One region of the Paenibacillus sp. J2R1T-4 genome, then DNA from elsewhere that is predicted to be linked to it. Evidence: a T-box and tRNA genes for the amino acid it is inferred to sense, from the RefSeq annotation. Region 1 holds a T-box; the other regions hold tRNA genes.
What was found. The T-box of region 1 lies ahead of AC58QD_RS29940 (arginine--tRNA ligase). A T-box ahead of a tRNA ligase gene usually reads a tRNA of that ligase, here a tRNA-Arg.

Region 1 (4,989 bases):
ATTCAGATGCGGGTCGAGGACATTCGCGGTCAATATCCGCTCATGAGGGTGGAGGATTTGGACGTGGTCCGCGTTGTGAAGACCGTCTCGTTCTTCCCTGAGCAACCCTTCATCCTGAGCAATCCGGCTACAGCAGAACTGGCACAGGTGCTTAACTCGGTTGATAATCTGTACGTGGAGCTTGCAAGTGTGGAGAATCCGGATGTATTGATGATGCTGAAGAATACGTATGGGCTCGATCAAGTCTTGTTCGGATCGCATACACCTTTCTTCATCCCGGAAGCGATTATAGCTAAGTTGAAATACACAGATGTTTCACAAGCGGACGTCGAACAAGTTGCATTCCGAAATGCAGAGAAATTGCTTGCTTGGTGTAACGAGTAGACGAGGTAAGGATAGAGAATACGGCTGCTCCATTAGGTCTAACAAAAGACCTGGGGGACAGCCCTTTTTGCTAGGAAAACCCCTTTACTCCAAATTTGATTTTCCGTTCACCACACGAGATCGTTTTGAGCTATATTAGAGTTATTGCACTCCCAAATTACGAAACGGAGGATTTCCCATTGAAACCGATCTTGCAAAAATTGTACTCCAAATATCCGGAGCTGGAGCAAGCGTGTGCCTCGGAGATCGACCAAGCGTTTGAAATAATGAAGCACTCATACAGTGACGGTAATAAAACGTTGATTTGCGGTAATGGAGGAAGCGCCGCAGACTGTGAGCATATCGTCGGAGAATTGATGAAAGGTTTCCTGCTGCGCAGACCCGTACCTGCGGAGTTCCGAGCTAAGCTCGAGGGCATAGACTCCGCCACTAGTGATTACATCGCCAGTAATCTGCAGGGGGCTTTGCCTGCGATCTCGCTAGTCAGCCATACTGCGTTAGCCACCGCATTCGCGAATGATATGGCGCCTGACCTTGTGTTCGCCCAACAGGTGTACGGGTATGGTAAACCTGGTGACGTGCTGATTGGGCTCAGTACTTCAGGCAACTCCGCGAACGTGCTGCATGCTCTTAAGGTGGCTAAAGCAATCGGTGTAAAAACTATTGGATTGACGGGCTTCTCTGGCGGACAAATGAAAGCGATCTGTGATGCCACGATCTGCGTTCCCTATGAACATACCCCTGATATTCAAGAGAGGCACCTGCCGATTTATCACGCGCTCTGCATATTGCTTGAGGAGGAGTTTTTTGCGTCATGACTTTACTAGGCGGAGTGGATATTGGAGGCACCAAATGCGCCGTGACTTTAGGGAACGCAAGTGAAGAGAACGTGGACATTATCGGCAAAATCATGTTTCCCACGCCCCCTTCACCTGAAGCCACTATGAACTTAATAATAGAGTCGATGGATAGGTTGCTTGCTGAACAAGGCAGTGAGCCTCTACAGGCAATCGGCATCAGCTGCGGCGGCCCTTTGGATAGCCGTGCCGGACTTGTGTTATCGCCACCCAATCTGCCGGGCTGGGATAGGATCGACGTCGTGACTCCGCTTAAGGACCGCTATGGTGTTTCTGTAGGCTTGCAGAACGACGCTAATGCTTGTGCCTTGGCAGAATGGAGATGGGGCGCTGGCCGGGGCTGCCGGAACATGGTATTTCTCACATTCGGAACCGGCATGGGTGCCGGACTTATTATCGAAGGCCGTCTTTATTCAGGGACTAATGATATGGCTGGAGAGGTCGGGCATTTGCGCATGGAAGACCATGGTCCAGTCGGCTACAACAAAACGGGCTCGTTCGAAGGATTTTGCAGCGGCGGAGGGATCGCCCAATTGGCTCGCTGGAAGGCTGAGGAAGCGTTGGCTGGAGGCCAGGAAAGTGCTCCCTCGTTCTGTCCTACATATGCGGACCTTGACTTGATTACTGCGAAGAAGGTTGGAGAAGCTGCGCAGCAAGGCGATCGGGCTGCGCTTGATATTTTTCACATCGTGGGAACCAAGCTTGGACGGGGTCTAGCTCTTCTAGTGGACATCCTGAATCCTGAGCGAATCGTAATCGGCAGCATATACGGCAGACAGCAGTCTATACTTGAACCAATCGTAATGGAAGAACTGGCAAGAGAAGCGCTTCCCTACAGCATGAAAGTATGTGAAATTGTTCCAGCAGGGTTGGGGGAGAACGTAGGCGACCTGGCAAGCTTATCGGTAGCTTCCACTCTTGTAGATTACTCCTCTGTTTGACCCATCTTGTAGTGCGTCATCTTCGATAAGCTGCTGCGCGAATTGCCGAGCGCCTTCGGAGAGGAATGCTCGCTAGGATTGTTCTGGAAGTAGGCCTTCGATAGTTGGTATATATTATCTTCCATGCGCTGCATGGACTCCATCATGATCGAGATCGCGATAAACAATATACCGTTAAGAACTACGACGATACAGAATGCAATACTCCAACTTCCGTACATATTTCCAAGTATAAGTCCTAGAATAATTCCACCTATGATCTGGATTATGCCGGTTATTCTCATAAAGTCTGCCATGCTCTTCACATCCTTCTTCAGGAATATTTACCACCCTGCTAGTATATCGAATTTCCACCTGAAATACGATACAGAGTGTGCTTGACAGAAGCGGATCAGATATGCGAGAATAATTCAAAATATTCAATCAATGAATGGGACAGTATTTGTTGGCAATCGTTCAAGCGAGCCGGGTTGGTGGAAGCCGGTACGTAAGCCAATGGGGAAGCGGGCCCGGGAGATGATGATCTGAACCTTTGCGGATATAGCTGCTGCAGGTAAGTGGGCGAGCTCTGATGCGAAGGTGTAGGATGATCCGGTGGACGGACCGTTATGCTGTTAAGGTGGTTAAGCATCATTCGCGAGTGATTATCGCTCGGTCAAATGATGATTAGCACGAAGAGTGGTACCGCGGGAATAAGCTCTCGTCTCTTTTATTAAGAGATGAGGGCTTTTTTGACGTTTTGTAAGGAATTGATATTTGATGGAGGGTACAACGATGACCAGGATCAGGATCGGGAAAAATTCATTGAAGCACGAACTGACGTCAATTCTGCAAGAGCAAGTACAGCATCTTTTACAGCAACATGGAGCGGCTTGGCCAGAGGGGCTGCAAGTATTGATCGAGCAGCCTGCGCATGTGGATCATGGTGATTATGCTTCTAATGTGGCTATGCTGCTCGCTCGAATATTGCGAAGACCGCCCATGCAGATTGCTGCTGATATCGTGAACGGGCTGCAGAAGCAAGGGATGTTAGACGGCCTTGTGAAGAAGGTGGAGGCAGCACCGCCGGGATTCGTGAATTGGCATTTGGATTGGAGGGTTTGGGCCGAGCGGTCTCTTGGAAAGGCGAATGACCATAAGACTGGAGAGACTGCAGAACATGAGAATGAGGAAGAGTTGGAGAAAGAACTTCATGCTGAACGGTCATCCGTGCAAAAGGTCGTCATCGAACATACATCTATCAATCCGAATAAAGCGGCCCACATTGGTCATCTCCGCAACTCCTGCATAGGCGATACGTTAGCGCGTCTCTACAAAAAGATAGGTTACAAAGTGGAGGTGCACAACTATATCGATGATCTAGGGAACCAGTTGGCAGATACAGTCGTAGGCTTGCTCCATACCGGCTCGCAAGCGAAGGTGGAGCGATTCGGAGATTTCTGCTGGGACACCTATGCTGCGGTCAACAGGGCTTATTCCGTGAATCCGGGGTTACTCGAGGAGCGGACACGGATTCTGCATGAGCTGGAAGCTGGCCACTCAAGTACGGCTTGGTTAGGTGAATTAGTAGCGGAGAAGATCGTTCGCGAGCATGTGGAGGAAATGCGGCTGTTCGGGATTCGTTATGACGTGCTTGTATGGGAGAGCCATCTTGTGCGTCAAGGGTTCTGGGAGGCTGCATTCGAGAGGCTTCGTGAAACGCCTTCCTTCGTCCAAGTGGAAGAAGGCAAGCAAGCTGGTTGCTGGGTTCTGAAGCAGATTGGCGGAGATGCAGGAAGTGACCAGCAGCAAGCATCCGATCAAGCTGCGCTTGTAGAAGGATCTGCCGAAGCTTCCGCCGAAGCTTCCGCCGAAGCTTCCGCCGAAGCTTCCGCTCAAGAGCATCAGGCCGACAAAGTATTGGTCAGGTCGAATGGAATTTTGACCTACACCGCCAAAGATATCGCCTACCATCTATGGAAGTTCGGCTTATTGGACAAAGAGTTCTCTTACAGCCTCTTTTCCAAAGAGCTTTGGACGACTGCTGCAGCGGGGAGAGGTTCTTCCAAACGGTTTGGGCGAGCTAACATCGTGCTGAACGTGATTGATTCGAGACAGGAATATCCTCAAGCGATGGTCAAACAAGCGTTGGAGGTGCTGGGCTTCCATGAACAGGCTAACCGGTTACAGCATGTAAGCTACGGGGTTGTGTCCCTAAGCCCTGCGACTGCAGAGGAGCTCGGACTTGATACATCGGCGGGCAAAGCCTCTTATGCGATGTCTGGAAGACAGGGCATCGGGATCAAAGTAGCCGATATGGTGCTGCTTATGGAACGTGTAATTGAAGAGAAACGTTCTCGTCGCACTGGGTTGTCCAGCAAGGCAATAGCCGCAGCTGCTATCCGTTATTATTTGCTGCGTTACAACCTGCAGACTGAGGTCGTGTTCGATCTGCACAAGGCAACCGAGATATCCGGCAACACAGGGGTGTATTTGCTGTATGCGTATGCGCGGGCTGCGAGCATTATTGCCAAGGCGGGGAAGGAGCTCGTGCCTCTGTCTGAGCCGCGGTTTGATTCAGCCCAGCAGCTCGAGCCAGCCGAATCCGCTCTACTGCGTAAGATGGCTGGCTGGCCGGATGTGCTTATAGCCGCGGCAGAGGAGCGGGCGCCTAATCTGCTTGCGAATTACGCTTATGAATTAGCTACCACTTTCAATACGTTCTATGCCGCATGCCCGATCCTGAAGGCGGACGAAGAGCGTCGAGGCTTCCGGATCGGGCTGACCTTGAAGTATCAAGAAACGCTGGGAGAAGCTTTGCAATTGCT
Region 2 (4,989 bases), on a different contig from region 1:
CTTCCTGGAGCATTATGAGCTCACAAAGCCAGCTATCGTAATTAACGGTTACACCGGATCTGGGAAGACCGAGCTGCTTCGGCAGCTTGCTCAGAAGGGGCTTCCTGTGCTTGATCTGGAGGGCATGGCCGGACACAGGGGGTCAATTTTTGGCCAAGTAGGACTGACTCCTAATAATCAGAAAACGTTCGAGGCTCTCCTCGCCCTTCGCCTTCAGGAATTAAACAATAGTCCTTATATCCTGCTGGAAGCCGAGAGTAAGCGGATTGGCAAAATCAACATTCCGGACTTCTTGATGGAAGCTAAGGCCAAGGGAGAGCAGCTGTTTGTGGACTTGCCCTTAGAAAAGCGGGTCGCTCACATCTTGGAGGAGTATAAACCAAGTCTGCATAAAGCGGCATGTATTCAAGCTTTCGATCACATTCGGAGCCGGATTCATACTCCAATCGCAGCAGAAATTCATGGACACCTGCAGGAAGAACGTTTTGCTGAAGCTGTTGCCCTGCTGCTCGCTTATTATTACGATCCCAGGTATACTCACGCAAACCTGCAATACGAGCAGAGAGTGGTATGCAGCGTAGAGACAGTAGAGGATGGAGTAGATGCTGTTCTGCAGCAAATCAATGAACGGTTCCCTAAAAGCTCAGTTAACCATGGAACGGTCCGAGCATAACGGTCCGTTCTTTTTTTTGCCAATTGTTGTGTCAAAGTGGGCGCTTCCGATCTATAATGGAAGTAAGAAATGGGCATTCGTCTAGCAGAAATTGCAGCACAACCATTGAACCCATTGCATAATGAAACCGCCGAGAAGAGGGGATCCGCGTATGATTTGGCAAATTAGTATAGCCTTTATAGCAGCAGCATTTATCGCATTGGTCTGGTTTCTTATCGCCGCTCTGCAAACAGCGCGTACATCCATGAAGCAGATGAACCAAACCTTGGAGCGCATGGAGCAGCAATTGGGTGAAATGTCCGTACAGACCGTTAAAGTCATGCAGACCGCACAGCAAGTTACGGAGGACGTTCACGAAAAAATGAAAACATTAGACGGCTTGTTCCAGTCTATTGGTCAAGTGGGCGAATCGGTACAGCAGGTAACAACCTCTGTGAAGCAAGTTTCAGCTACGGTCACACAGTCGGTGAAGCAAGCGGGTCAGGCAGTCGAAGGGCGGCAGCCGCGAATTGCTGAAGCGATCGAATGGGCGGCATGGGGGTTTCAGGTATGGCAAAAGTGGCAGCATCGAAAGCAACAAAAGGCGAACCAACCCAAACCTACGATGGAAAGGGATGATCCAAATGTCGAATCCTAATGCGGGTGGTAAAGGTAAGGAATTCTTGGTAGGAGCGGTAATTGGCAGTGTGCTTGGGGCTGTAACCGCATTATTACTGGCTCCAAAGTCCGGTAAAGATCTGAGAGCTGATTTATCGGAGCAAGTCCTTACAGTGAGTGAGAAGACACAATCAATTGCAAGTAACGTTAGCAGCAAAACACAAGAAATCGCCAAGCAAGTTTCCTTGCAGACCGGGGATTGGGTGCAAAAGGCGAAGGAAGTAGCAAGTAACGTCAGCGACGAGGTGCGCGCTTGGAAAGATGCTCGTCATGAAGTGGCAGCTACAAGCGAAGACATTATGCCGGCTGACGCTGAAGTTATGCTCCCTAAGGAAACCAGGTAGACCATCCACCTTAACCCTACTTAAATGTAATAGTTGAAAAGGTGCATCCGCCTTCTAAGCGTGCGATCGGGGGTTCGAATCCCTCCAGGGACGTCAAGCATGTGGAAAGACCGCGAGAAATCGCGGTCTTTTGTTTTGTTATAGTAATATACAATTGCGAAAATCGGCAGCTACGGTCCGCTTCCGCGGTCTTTGCTTAAGCTATTTTCTCATCTAGAGCTGCAACTTTAATATGTTCGAGGCTGAATGCTGATCCAGATACAAATACCAGTCTCCATGCGTTTTCAGTATCGACGCCGGTATTAAATTCGTAACCTCTTGCTGACGACCATATAGGACGCTGTTGTATCCAAATCGGCAAGAGGATCGTTAAATGCAATCTCCAGAGGCAGACAGAACCATTCGTGCCGGTTTGTCGGGATTATCCGAACCGGTAAGTTTCACCCAGCTGTCCCCCGAATCGTTCGATCGGTAAATGCCATCTTCGTAAGCAGCAGCATAGACGACACGGTCGAATAGAAGGGCAGTCACTCCATAATTATCCGTCAATATGCCAGGAAATGCTGATAAGCTCCAGCTCTGGCCGCCATCCTCAGATACCCACAACCCTCTGTCTCCTCTCGCCACGCAGAAAGGCAGTATATCCTCCCCTGTCCTAACCTTTAATCTAAAAATTCGGTAAGCAGCTGCTCGTAATATGCTTTGATCCATGTTGCGTCAAGACCGCTATCGTAATACTTGCTGTAATCATAATTGTCTAATGGAAGCTTTGATGCTCTCAATTTCTCGGCAAACAACTGGCAATGAGCAAACTCGGCTCTGGCAAGCAGCGATTTATCCGCCTGCAGCAGTGTCACCGTACGAACCACTCGGTAATAGAACATAATCATCGTATGGCCATAGTCGAATCTCATCTCGTCCTCAAGCAGCCTCTGAGCTACGATGGACTTCTCCGCCTTGAATAGGGCCGCATCCAGAATCGCTCTGCAAGCATGGAGTTGCTCTACGGTAGCAACCAGGCTAATTCCCGAGTTACCGTTTTCTCCGTTGGCTTCATATTTCATGTGTTCAGACGGAAACAAGTTTTCCTCACGATCTTTGATCTTTAACCAAAGGGAATGCTTCTCTCCATCGATCTCCTGATAATGCTTCAAATACTTGATATTGCTTAGTGCGACTTCTAATTTCTCATAGAAGGATTTCATCAGGCCTGCAGCTTCGCCGTAGTATTGTACAAAATACGTATCCATGATGGCTCGTGTATCAGCCTTAGCATTCCACAGGAGCGCCGCATACAGGTAGTTGTTGAGGGCGAGCATTCCCCACCTTCCGCTTGTGATATGCATATAATAGAAATGTCGGGCTCCCGTCTCGTAGTAATAAGGGATATCATTAGCAATGATGCTGCTTAAGAGAATCGGCATAGCAGCAAACGTTCTTACACCGAAATATTCACCTATAAACATTTCCCCTTGAAAATGACGGTTTGTATTCACGGTCCAGCTTTCATAATTATGAAGCAGCTGTAGGTTGGTCTCTGTGCAACCCTTATTGTTGAACGTATGGACATAGCATCTTTCGATAGGGAAAAATATAGCAAAGCAATTGTGGTAATCAAACGATTCAGGAAGGGGTCTATCAGGAGCTTCCAGCGTTTCATGATAAGCTGGGAACAGGATTCGGACATTCCTCTTGAGAATGCCCTCTGCCATCGCCTGACAGAGCTTTTGTCTCAAATGATGGACAAGCAGGATCAACCGGCTCGTATAATTGCCACTGCTGCTGCACCTATCGCAGGAACACCAATTCCCGTTATCTAGCAGCCAAAAGTTCAAGTCATCCACATGCTTCAAATCTCCATCGACAAGAGCAGTGATTATATTTTTGGCGAGCTCATCCGATGCGTCCGGATGTGTCAGGCAATGATTGTCTCCGGCGAAATACTGCTCCTTTAAGGCTTCCGGGCTGCGGTAGTAACTTCTTTCCCCGTCTACTAGTGCAAACCACTCAGGATGGGACTCCACATAAGCAAGTATCCCATCGCTGTCGGTGTCCCCTTTGTATTCCAGACTTACGGGATAGGGGTCTTGCGGCTTCCCATCTCCTCCAAACAAGGGATGCGCGTAAGGGTAAGGGCTAAGCGGGTCCAAATACTTGTAGAGGATATCGTGACCTCCGCCCGCAATACGGATTCCCCTTTTCTTCAGCGCATGTGGATTCTTAATGGTAAATAAATGGGCATAATTCATTCGATTACGTGCCATCCAATCGAATAAATCGGCATTTCGGTCGTCGATGAATTCTGAATAGCAGCCTCTTGTCCGGAAGCTTGGCCTTTCCTGACATCGAATCTCGGGGAGGCGAGAGAGGGGCTCCGGAGTAATGACACCTGTTTCACCAGGGGCGTACCAATGGAAGCCGAGCTTTTCCAGAAATGTGTAAACAGCATATAGGCTGCCGATGCTGCCTACCCCGGATAATACCCAATACAATTCTTCATTCGATTGCAGGGTTTCGATCAGAAAGGCTTCGCCGTTCTCATCGTTCAGCTCGTGACCGTGCACCAAACCTTCCGCTTCGAAAGCCCTTATATAAGGATTGGAGAGCAGTGTTCCGATGAAAATGCTATTGCTTCTATCTTTTCCATGGGCCCATTCATGCTCAGTGTTCTCTAACCGAACAACGGTATGATCACCTAATAGCGTCTGTAGATGTTTTTGAAGCTCTACGGCAGCAAAACATTCGGTGCAATACACAGCTCGCTCGTCGGTATCATCCCACCAATCCACTTGCTGCTCCGAATAGGCTGCTTCCAGGGTGCTGTCAAAGGGCCCTTTGTTCACATATATGGTGAGGTTCATTGGGGGTTCTCCTTAACTGTTTTATCCTCGATTGCGGAGCTTTATTTGGAATTCTTCAGAAATCCGGTTTTATACAGCTCCTGCAACTTCGGGAGGCCGATGTTATTCAAGCTTTTCACATAGTTGCTCCAGTTGTCCAAGCTCTGTTCACCGATGATGAATTTAATCACATTCTCGTCACGATATTTGTCGATTGCAGCACCTGTAGTCGTGATAGTCTCCAAATCCTTTTGATTAAAATCAGGCAGGCTGCGGTAGGGGGCGTCATACTTACGGGCTTCGACATAAGCATCTTGAAGCTCCTTGGAAGCCATGGACAAATAGGCATCATAATCGATCCAAGTATAAGTACCATTGGTCGCTAGACCCGTTTCCTTACGGAAATCGACGGCTGTCTTGTAATCTGGCTTTATTTTTTTCTTTCCATTATCAACAATATAGGTTACTCCTTCAG
Region 3 (4,989 bases), on a different contig from region 1:
CCATACCGTTCAATTTCCCTTTCAGCTCAGGCAATACCAAGGATACGGCTTTGGCTGCGCCTGTGGATGAAGGAATGATGTTCTCAGCTGCTGCGCGTGCACGGCGAAGATCCTTGTGCGGCAAGTCAAGAACGCTTTGATCGTTCGTGTAAGAGTGAACTGTAGTCATCATCCCTTTGACGATTCCGAACTTGTCGTTCAATACTTTGGCAAAAGGCGCCAGACAGTTGGTTGTACAGGAAGCGTTGGAGATTACAGTGTGAGCGGCTGGGTCGTATTTGTCTTCGTTAACGCCCATTACGATAGTGATATCTTCGTTAGTCGCTGGAGCGGAGATGATGACCTTCTTGGCGCCGCCCTTCAAGTGAGCTTCTGCCTTCTCTTTGGCTGTAAAAATCCCTGTGGATTCTACTACGATCTCTACGCCGTATTCTCCCCATGGCAAGTTGCCAGGGTCACGCTCAGCGAAGATCTTCACTTCTCTGCCGTTAACGATCAGGCAGCCTTCGCCTGCTTCAACAGTTGCGTCAAGACGTCCATGAGTCGTGTCATACTTCAGCAAGTGAGCCAAAGTGTTCACATCTGTAAGATCGTTAACTGCTACAATCTCAACATTCGGGTTGTTCAACGATGCGCGAAATACATTACGGCCGATCCGGCCAAATCCGTTAATACCTAACTTTACCATGTGGGTTTCCTCCTAGGAAAATGGGATTGTAATCTATTTCAAGACGTCCGTGTGAGGGAGTCGTGACAACACAGTACTAGGTTCACCTGTTACAGCTTAAGAATTTCTTGAGCAGCAGCCTCATCAGTTACAAGCACATCATTGTGCCCATAATGCATGACGGCATCAATCGCTTCAGCCTTACTGCGGCCGCCTGCCACCCCGATAACGACTTCCGTGTTCTGAATGTCTTCCAGCCGCAATCCGACCGTAGGCATTCTATGAACAACCTTCCCTTGGCGGTCAAAATAATACCCGAATGCCTCTGCCAGCGCGCCTTCCGTCTTTAGACTCTCAATAGTATGAGGATCTACCTTGCGGCGTTTGGCCATTAAAATAGCATCTCCGATTCCATGTACGACAATACGGGAGCCTCTAATAACATTAACCAACTCTTGAATATTCGTATCTTGCATCAGAGACTGATAGGTTTCTTCGCCCAGATGATCAGGGACATGCAGCAGCCGATATTGACCGCCTGTCTTCTTCGCCATCGTAGAGGCGATCGTATTCGCTTGAAGCTCAACGCTTTCACCTAGGCCACCGCGTGCCGGAACGAACAAGCTGCCCTTGAGTGTGGGCGATAGCGCCAGGAACCCTGCAATTTCTGCAAGCGTCGACCCACCAGTTACAGCAATAACGTCGTCCTTAGTAGCATACTTGCGAAGCGCTGCAGCACCTGCGCGCCCCAGCTCCTTCTTGGTGAAGACCGAATGGTCCCAGTCACCGGGAACTACAACGACTTGATTCAACCCGAATCGTTGCTTCAACTGTTCCTCCAAGTCAGACAGGCCGAAGAGATCTTTGATAAGCAGCTCCATATCTTCCAACAAGCGGCTCCCGCTCTCGGTTAGCTTCATACCAGACGATTCTGCATCCAGTAATCCTTGCTCCCTGAGAAAATCTACCTCAGCGCGCAGCACCCGCTCCGTTAAATTAAGATTAGCTGCTAATGTGCGGCGTCCGATCGAGCCGGAAATGTGAATATGGTGTAAAATGGAGTAACGCTTCTTCAATACATCCGTCAAGTCAGGCACCAGCTGTTTCTGAATATCAAGAATATGCCTCATGGCGGCCTTCACTCCTGGTTGAAAGACTTGCATGGAGCAAATAGCGAGTGGGACGTATTAAGTCCCTACAAAGCAATTTGTGTCCCGCTTATATTTTTATTATAATGCTCCTTATTTGCAATTGCAAGCCGTACGGGGCCCTATTATGACACATATTGTCGCACTCTTGATTTTTCAGCTATTATCCACTATAATAATTTTTGCTGCCTATGATTAAGTAGCTCTTGTCCTTAAGGTAAATGTCAGCCTTAACTTGATATCGTGCGCTCGTGGTCCAAAGGATATGACGTAGGCCTCCGGAGCCTGAGATCGAGGTTCAATTCCTCGCGAGCGCGCCATTAACTCTCTTGTTATTTCATTATTATCAACATCAATAGCATGCACACCATAACGTCCCGATTGCTCGGAGACGTTTTTATTTTCACTTCGTTTGACCTTCCTTGACCTTTGATGTTTTTTTCAGTATGATGGGTTTAATACCAATTCATTTTGGAGCATACTTGTTCCATAAAGGAGGCTTTGCCGTGAGCTATATTCCAATGGTTGTCGAACAAGATGGACGGGGAGAACGTGCTTATGATATTTACTCCCGCTTACTGAAAGACCGTATTGTTTTTTTGGGCACACCTGTCAATGATGCAGTAGCAAACGCCATTATTGCACAATTGTTATTCTTGTCCGCCCAGGATCAGGATAAAGATATTTCCTTATACATCAACAGCCCGGGCGGTTCGATTACGGCAGGCATGGCTATCTATGATACGATGCAGTTTATTAAACCTGATGTGTCGACGATCTGTGTAGGTATGGCTGCGTCCATGGGCGCATTCTTGCTCGCGGCAGGCGCCAAAGGCAAGCGTTACGCGCTGCCTAATAGCGAAGTCATGATCCATCAGCCTCTTGGCGGTGCAGAAGGTCAGGCGAGCGATATCGAGATTCGCGCCAAGCGGATCCTCAAGCTGCGTGACAAGCTGAACGGAATTCTGGCCGAGCGCAGCGGTCAACCGATTGAGCGGATTGACAAGGACACCGATCGCGACTACTTCATGAGCGCACAAGAAGCTGTAGAATATGGCTTGATCGACAAGGTTGTTACGAACGCTTAGACTGAAAAATATTACTCAGCAAGAACAGCAGGGAGTTGGCCAAGTGCCAACTCCCTGCTGTTCTTGTTGTTGTTGTTGTGGTGTAATTCTGCTGGGTTGTGAATACAGAAACACAAGCTTGAGCAAAGGAATGCAAGAGTGGTTACAATGCTCTGTTGAATAGTCTGACCAAATCATTATCCTTGAACAAAATCCGCAGACCGTCAAGTCGGATGGTTTCCTTGCCATCGCAATAGCGGGCATCCGCCAAATCAGTAGATAAATAATGCGCGACCAATTCGTAAGGACCTTGCTTCTTATAAGGCTTGCATACCTCCTTTTTCGCTAGGGCGGCTTTAATCGCGACCTTGATCTCTTCGTTCACCTTGCGCGGGGGCTTGATTAAACCGCTGTGGCGTCCAGTTGCTATTTTCGTCGTGTACGTCTGGACGTCCGGTCCAAGCTCACGATCAGCTTCTACACAGGTCGTATCGTCCCCCGTGACCAACAGCACAGGTACATCCCTTAGCCCAAAGAGCAGACTATCAATTACGATTTCACCGATCGGTTGTCCATTCAGGTTAATTTCAGTAAAGCTCTTAATCGAGTAGGTATGATCCAGAATTGCTCGATACGTTCCAGCCATGCCATGATAACCAACCAGCATAGCTCCATCGAAGGACGCATCTAATCCAGGGAAGCGTTCGGCTATGTTTGTTCCACCAATGCAATACGTCGCACCCGGATGCAACTCCTCAAGTAGAAAGTTAAAGCCTGTGCTATGCGCATCCTTTACGATAATTTCATCTACTCCTTCTTGCAGTAACCCTTCTACGACAGCATTTACCTCGTTAGTCAAAAGCCTTCTTGACTCTTCATAATGCAATTCGTTTTTAAATATTTGTGATTTCGAAATGATTCCAGCAATTCCTTCCATGTCTACGCTAACATAGATTTTCATAGGCTCACTCTCTTTTTTAAAAGTTATTTAAGTGCTTTAATAGCGTCGTTCGTTTCTTGAATGACTTGAGCACCACCGCGGTCCATCCATTCCTGCACAACCTTATCCCAATCCGCAATTGGACGCTGTCCAACAATCATCTTTGTCTGCTCGCCGATTATATATTTACTTAGCTCCCCTCCCTTTTGCGCATCCGTTTCAGAAAACACGGAATAACTCGGATCATCGTAAGGTTCCTTATTGTACTTTTTCTCCATTTCCTCAATGCTAGCGATCATCTTCTGCATTTCCGGCGTTTTATACGTCGTTTTGGAATATTGATTCGCCTCGTTACTTGGGGCCCACGGTCTCCACGATTCATGCCTTTGCAACATGTATTGGACCGGAGTCACCGCTTCGGAATTCGGCTTCAATACCGCTAGGCCATTCACCATGTCGTATCCGATACCTTCATGGCCCATCAGCCAGTCGAATTGTTTGTTCTGCGGGTTCCGCTCGTTTACTGGGATGAACTTGCGGCCATAGTCCAAAATCTCGAGTATTTTCGCCACCTTACCCGGGTCATTCTTCAGTTTTGACGATAAGGCGGCTACCCCATAATATCCTCTTTCAAGCAGCCCACCCTGCTGTCCATCCGGCGATTTGAAGTAAGGAATCGGTACCAGCTTAGCATTCGGATTTACTTTCAATAATCCAAGATAATAATCCTCCACCATCCCAGCAGGGATGCCGATGAAGATACCCGCCTTACCGGAATAAAACTCCTTATTTGTCTGGGGCCAGTTCAGTGCGGCGAAATCTTTCGTTACGGCACCCTGGGCATAAGCCTCGCTAAGGGTTTGGATGATTTCCTTGCGGCCGGGTCCGATTACTCCGGGAATGTATTGTCCGTTTTTGTTCTTATGATACCAGCCTCTGGACCAATACGCCCCCATACTGAAATCGGGTTCAATATTCTGGCTAAGCGCAAAACCGTACGTGTCTTTCTGACCATTGCCATCCGGGTCGTCCTTCGTGAAAGCTATTGCCACCTGCTTTAGTTCCTCGTAATTGGTCGGCATCTTCAAGCCGAGCTTATCCAACCAATCTTGGCGAATCAACCCACTGTTGGTGTAGGTCGATCTGTAAGTTGGAATGCCGTAAACT
Region 4 (4,989 bases), on a different contig from region 1:
AGAACGGTAGCGGCGATTCTGGAGAATTATCAACAAGCCGATGGCAGTGTACGTATTCCAGACGTTCTTCGCCCTTATATGAACGGTCTAGAATCCATTCCTGCACGATAGATCTTATAATTTTTGGTCAGCTCTTGTAAGCGGGCGCCGGCTGTGGTACAATGCTTTTTGTCACTATAGACAACAACGTCTTAGTGACAGCTTGGAGAGGTGGTCGAGTGGTTTAAGGCTCTGGTCTTGAAAACCAGCGAAGGGGAAACTCTTCCGTGGGTTCGAATCCCACCCTCTCCGTATAGATAGGACGACAAAACGACCTTAGGGTCGTTTTTTTGTATATCTGCCACATGTAGCAATTAGTTGTTACGGCTATGAGCGTTCATGGCTTATTTTGTGCTTCTCCTCATGGAATAAAACCTTTCCTCTAGCGGCATTTTAAAGTTGGAGGAGGTGGTTATAGAATGAGTAGTTCGGATACGTTGACGGTGGATCAGGAGAAGTTAAGAGAGGCATGGAGTAATACTCTGCCCGCTGTAATGAATAATTCTGATCAAGTGGAAGTTCATTCCGGACCAGCAGAGCAGGAGCTCCGAATCCACATCGCTTCAGCAGGACGCACCAAATATTCACTGGATTTCAGTGTCATTTATGTGGATTCCCGCGAAGTTAAAGTGGAGCTAGTCGACGTCCAGAAGGATGATCAATCCGTGGATGAGCATACAGAGATGGTTCAAGACCTCGTCCAGCAATATGTTAGATATCTTCATGAATGTGCACAAAATCTGCAAAGAATAACCCATAAGTAACTTTTCGGAGGGATCTAGAGATGGGCAAAAATAAGGCCAAGGATAAAAACCTGGCCAACGTAGTTAAGGATTTGGAGCGGACGCCAGTAAACAGCCATCAAGCCCAGCAATGGCAGCAAGATACAAACGATCGAAGACACCAAGATGCTCTTAATCACGATGAAGAGTAAATCACGATCACAATCCATTACGCTTAGGGAGGTACTTCTGCATGTCTAAACCAACTGCACAGCCTGTTGATACTCCATACACAAAGCAGCCTAGGAAGCAACGTAACCAGGCCATGCAAGAACCGCTTTCGGGCTCCAAAAAAACGAAGCAAGCTAACCATAGCCGCCATAATAACGGAGAAGGTTAAAAATGGTAGAATAATTACCTCAGCTAAGCGGCATCATACTAAGGACGGTGTGAAGAGAGGTGTGGTTCCGTTGAATGCTTTCAGCAGAATGTTCACTTTATGATCAACTACCTCTTTACAGAAAGTCGAGGGGATGTGCCAAAGACACTTTAGTGTTCTACAAACACATTAAGATTGTTGGCTGACAGCAATCATCCAAGGTTACTGAAGAAATAGGTTAGGTAGATCGTCTATCATCCACCGTCAAAAAAGGACCCGTGAGGGTCCTTTTTGTTGTGTGTCATTCGTTAATTTAACGTTTAACAACGGCTCTTAACAAACTGTGCAATGATTTTGGCTAACGACTCCGGTGCCTCCATCATGCTCATATGACCGGCTTGTTCGATGCGAGCTTGTGTAATATGAGGAGCTTGTACGGAGAAGGTTTTCTCGGCTGGAATAATCTGATCCTCACCGCCAGCGACGAGCAGAATAGGAAGCCCCGCATCGCGCAGCACCTTATTCCGGTCTGGACGATCACGCATCGCTTCAGCCGTATGAATCGCACCTTCAGGCTTTGTTGCATACCCGATCTCTAGTGCCGTCTGGACTAATCCAGCCATCAATTCTAAATGATCAGGAGCGAATAGCTTAGGGATCAAGCCGTCAATAAAAGGTTCCATGCCTTTTTCTTTGATTGTCTCGATCGCTTTATTACGGTTGGCCTTGCCTTGATCATCATCAGGCCGGGCTGTGGAATGAACAAGCCCAAAGCCGGAAATAAGCTCTGGATATTTCTCAGCAAATGCTAGCGCTACATAACCGCCGAGGGAATGACCAAGCAGAACCGGTTTATCCAGTTCTAGGCGCTGTATAAGGGCAACTAGATCATCCGCCATCATCTCGACCGTATAACGTACATCAGGGGCCTCTGAACGCCCGTGACCGCGGAGGTCGGGGGCTATGACTCGATAATCTGAATTGAGAAGCTCACTAGTTTTTGTCCAATACACGGAACTGCCGCAAAAACCATGTACCAGGACTAACGGACGTCCGGCTCCACTATCCTCATAAGCAAGCTGAATTTGAGAGGTCATATGTCGTCATCCTTCCTTTTACCGAATTATCTCTTAGTATGCCTTTAATACGAATAGAAAGCAAAAAATCCCCTTCGTAAAGGAGATGACGGAGTTAATCCTATGATACATAAAAATGGCGACCCCGAGATGACTCGAACATCCGACCTAACGTTTAGGAAACGTTTGCTCTATCCACTGAGCTACGGGGCCGCAGCAAGAAACATTATAGCATATTTTGCAGAAGGGATACAGCGGTTATATTTTACGAAGAAAAAACGTCTCTCTGGATGAGATATACGCGAAAAAATAAGTAAAAAGACCTAATTTTTGGCCTGTGGCAAATGATCTGGGACAAATTAAATAAATATTTTACCTTTCCTAGCTAAAATAGGTGTCAAAGTACACATATTTTCTGTAAAATAATACACAGAGCTTACAAGCCCATTATGGGATAATGAAATAGATATAGATATATAGGATGTTGACAACACCCCCCAGTAAGGAGAAAGGACTACTACCAATGCGCCTAATTCCAACACATATGTGTGTGCCCGGCATGAGATTAGGCAAACCGATCTTTAGCAGCGAGGGACAAATCCTAGTCGGCTACCAGTACCAGCTTACGCAGAATGTGATTAACAAATTGCAAAAGATGGGCATAGAGTACCTTCATATTGAGGACACTCAAACCGATGATATAATCATTGAGGATTTAATCAAGGAAGAGACTCGAGTCAATCTCAGATCTACGCTGCTTCATATACTTGATCGCGTTGCCAGCACAAGCTACGATCCAAGGACCTCTAACGGCCAATTGTATAAACTATGCTCCAAAAGTGTCAGTATGGTTGTGGACGATTTACAACACCATGAAACGATTATGTTAATGAACATGAATGTGTTTCAATCCAATGCCTACGAGCAGCATTACATCCAGAAGTCGATGAATATATGTGTATATGCGACTAAGTTCGGGATGTTAGAAGGCTATTCAGGAGAGGAACTGGACTCATTCAGCCTTGGCGCGCTCCTCCACGACATTGGCAATCTCAAAGTACCGAGAGAAATATTGACCAAGCAAGCTACTTTATCCCCTGCAGAGTACGCCGAAATCAAAAAGCATACGGAGTACGGCTTCAAGCTTCTGAAGGAAGAGGCAGGCATTCCTATTGAAGTTGCCCACTGTGCGATGCAGCATCATGAACGTATCAATGGGACCGGTTATCCGCATGGTCTGAAGGGTGATGAGATCCATCCTTATGCTCAATGGATCGGGTTATTCGACACGTATGATTCTCTAACACACCCAAGGGCGCATCGTGAAGCCATGCTTCCGCATCAAGCTATTGAGATTCTATATGGCGGTGCCGGCACATTATTCGATATTCACAAGGTCAGACAATTCCGCAACAGAGTAGCTTTGTTCCCGATTGGACTAAGTGTGGAGTTAAATTCTGGTGAGACGGGAATTGTGTCTAAGGTGAATAACGATTTCAAGCATAGACCAGTCATCCGCGTTTTGCGCAATCCTTATGGAGAACCGCTTAAGCAGCCCTATGAGATTGATTTATCCAAGCATTTGAACATAATGATTTTCCGTGTAGGAGAAGCAGTCAGCAACAAGTAGTGGCTTCTTCAGAAAAGGTGAGTAGGGATGAAAGATATTGTGACGTTAGTTCGTAACGTCCCGCTGTTCCAGCATTTGAAAGACGAGGAGCTAGTGATGATCTCCTCGCTCTTCATGGAGCGCAAATATAAGAAGAATTCCATTATATTCTTCGAGGGTGATACAGGAGACGAGCTGTTCCTGGTCAAGAGCGGAACCGTGAAAATTTATCGCATCGATAATTCAAAGCAAATAATTCTTACTTTGTTTCGGATGGGCGATTTTTTCGGCGAGATGTCGCTTGTGCAAAAGGGAGTGACTCGCTCTGCCAATGCAGAAACGTTAGAGCCGAGCGTCATTTATACACTCAGCCGATCTATGTTCTTCGAATGTATGGAGCGTGCTCCTGCGCTTTGCATGAAGCTGTTGGAAGTGACGATGAATCGCTTGCGCAAGGCGAATGAACAAATACATGATTTGACGTTTCTAGACGTGAGGACCCGTATTCTGAAGACGGTATATCAATTGTCATTGGACTATGGGGAGCTGAAGCAGGGTCAGACGCAAATTGCCGTGAAGTTAACCCATCAAGAGCTTGCAAACATGGTAGGGACGGTTCGTGAATCCGTAACGAAGGTGCTTCAGGAGCTCCAGGAAGAAGGCACGATTTCTGTAGATCACAAAATGATCACGATCATCGATATGCCAAAATTGAAGAAAAAAGTGCCATCATGAAGAGAGTCGTAAGCAAATGCGATTCTCTTCTTTTGGTGTATTTGTGCTAGAATGGGAAAGAGAAATCATTCTGGTGCATCGGATTAGGATGCCTACATGAAGGAGGGCTTCAGAAATGGAGTACCGAAATCTAGGACGCTCAGGATTAAAGGTTAGTGAAATCAGCCTCGGCAGTTGGTTAACTTACGGCGGCTATGTGGAGAACCAGAAGGCAATAGATATTATACATAGAGCTTATGAGGCCGGCGTTAATTTCTACGATACGGCGAATGCGTATATGCGTGGAGAGGCTGAGAAGGTTGTTGGTGAAGCACTGAAGGGTTATGCCCGTGAATCGGTTGTCCTGGCTACCAAGGTGTGGGGACAAATGGGGGATGGACCAAACGATAGAGGGTTGTCGAGAAAACACATAATGGAGCAATGTGATGC

Region 2: it has a tRNA-Arg gene. The T-box ahead of AC58QD_RS29940 (arginine--tRNA ligase) is inferred to sense a tRNA for this amino acid. The anticodon was not compared.
Region 3: it has a tRNA-Arg gene. The T-box ahead of AC58QD_RS29940 (arginine--tRNA ligase) is inferred to sense a tRNA for this amino acid. The anticodon was not compared.
Region 4: it has a tRNA-Arg gene. The T-box ahead of AC58QD_RS29940 (arginine--tRNA ligase) is inferred to sense a tRNA for this amino acid. The anticodon was not compared.

Annotation. Positions count from the first base shown of each region.
Region 1 is NZ_JCAUBA010000028.1:58,709-63,697, forward strand. It holds gene AC58QD_RS29920 (amidohydrolase family protein) at 1-384, shown strand, start outside; gene AC58QD_RS29925 (D-sedoheptulose-7-phosphate isomerase) at 564-1,202, shown strand; gene AC58QD_RS29930 (ROK family protein) at 1,199-2,182, shown strand; gene AC58QD_RS29935 (hypothetical protein) at 2,167-2,478, opposite strand; T-box leader at 2,600-2,893, shown strand; gene AC58QD_RS29940 (arginine--tRNA ligase) at 2,957-4,989, shown strand, end outside.
Region 2 is NZ_JCAUBA010000010.1:173,232-178,220, forward strand. It holds gene mnmH (tRNA 2-selenouridine(34) synthase MnmH) at 1-673, shown strand, start outside; gene AC58QD_RS18135 (DUF948 domain-containing protein) at 825-1,310, shown strand; gene AC58QD_RS18140 (YtxH domain-containing protein) at 1,297-1,674, shown strand; tRNA gene AC58QD_RS18145 (tRNA-Arg) at 1,687-1,764, shown strand; gene AC58QD_RS18150 (WD40/YVTN/BNR-like repeat-containing protein) at 2,044-2,280, opposite strand; gene AC58QD_RS18155 (DUF4838 domain-containing protein) at 2,337-4,535, opposite strand; gene AC58QD_RS18160 (extracellular solute-binding protein) at 4,577-4,989, opposite strand, start outside.
Region 3 is NZ_JCAUBA010000008.1:59,924-64,912, reverse strand. It holds gene gap (type I glyceraldehyde-3-phosphate dehydrogenase) at 1-688, opposite strand, end outside; gene AC58QD_RS15245 (sugar-binding transcriptional regulator) at 778-1,797, opposite strand; tRNA gene AC58QD_RS15240 (tRNA-Arg) at 2,061-2,135, shown strand; gene clpP (ATP-dependent Clp endopeptidase proteolytic subunit ClpP) at 2,322-2,903, shown strand; gene AC58QD_RS15230 (M55 family metallopeptidase) at 3,046-3,843, opposite strand; gene AC58QD_RS15225 (extracellular solute-binding protein) at 3,867-4,989, opposite strand, start outside.
Region 4 is NZ_JCAUBA010000018.1:6,326-11,314, forward strand. It holds gene serS (serine--tRNA ligase) at 1-111, shown strand, start outside; tRNA gene AC58QD_RS24470 (tRNA-Ser) at 205-291, shown strand; gene AC58QD_RS24475 (hypothetical protein) at 459-803, shown strand; gene AC58QD_RS24480 (hypothetical protein) at 824-973, shown strand; gene AC58QD_RS24485 (small acid-soluble spore protein P) at 1,015-1,161, shown strand; gene AC58QD_RS24490 (alpha/beta fold hydrolase) at 1,461-2,237, opposite strand; tRNA gene AC58QD_RS24495 (tRNA-Arg) at 2,354-2,429, opposite strand; gene AC58QD_RS24500 (HD-GYP domain-containing protein) at 2,776-3,846, shown strand; gene AC58QD_RS24505 (Crp/Fnr family transcriptional regulator) at 3,874-4,560, shown strand; gene AC58QD_RS24510 (aldo/keto reductase family protein) at 4,676-4,989, shown strand, end outside.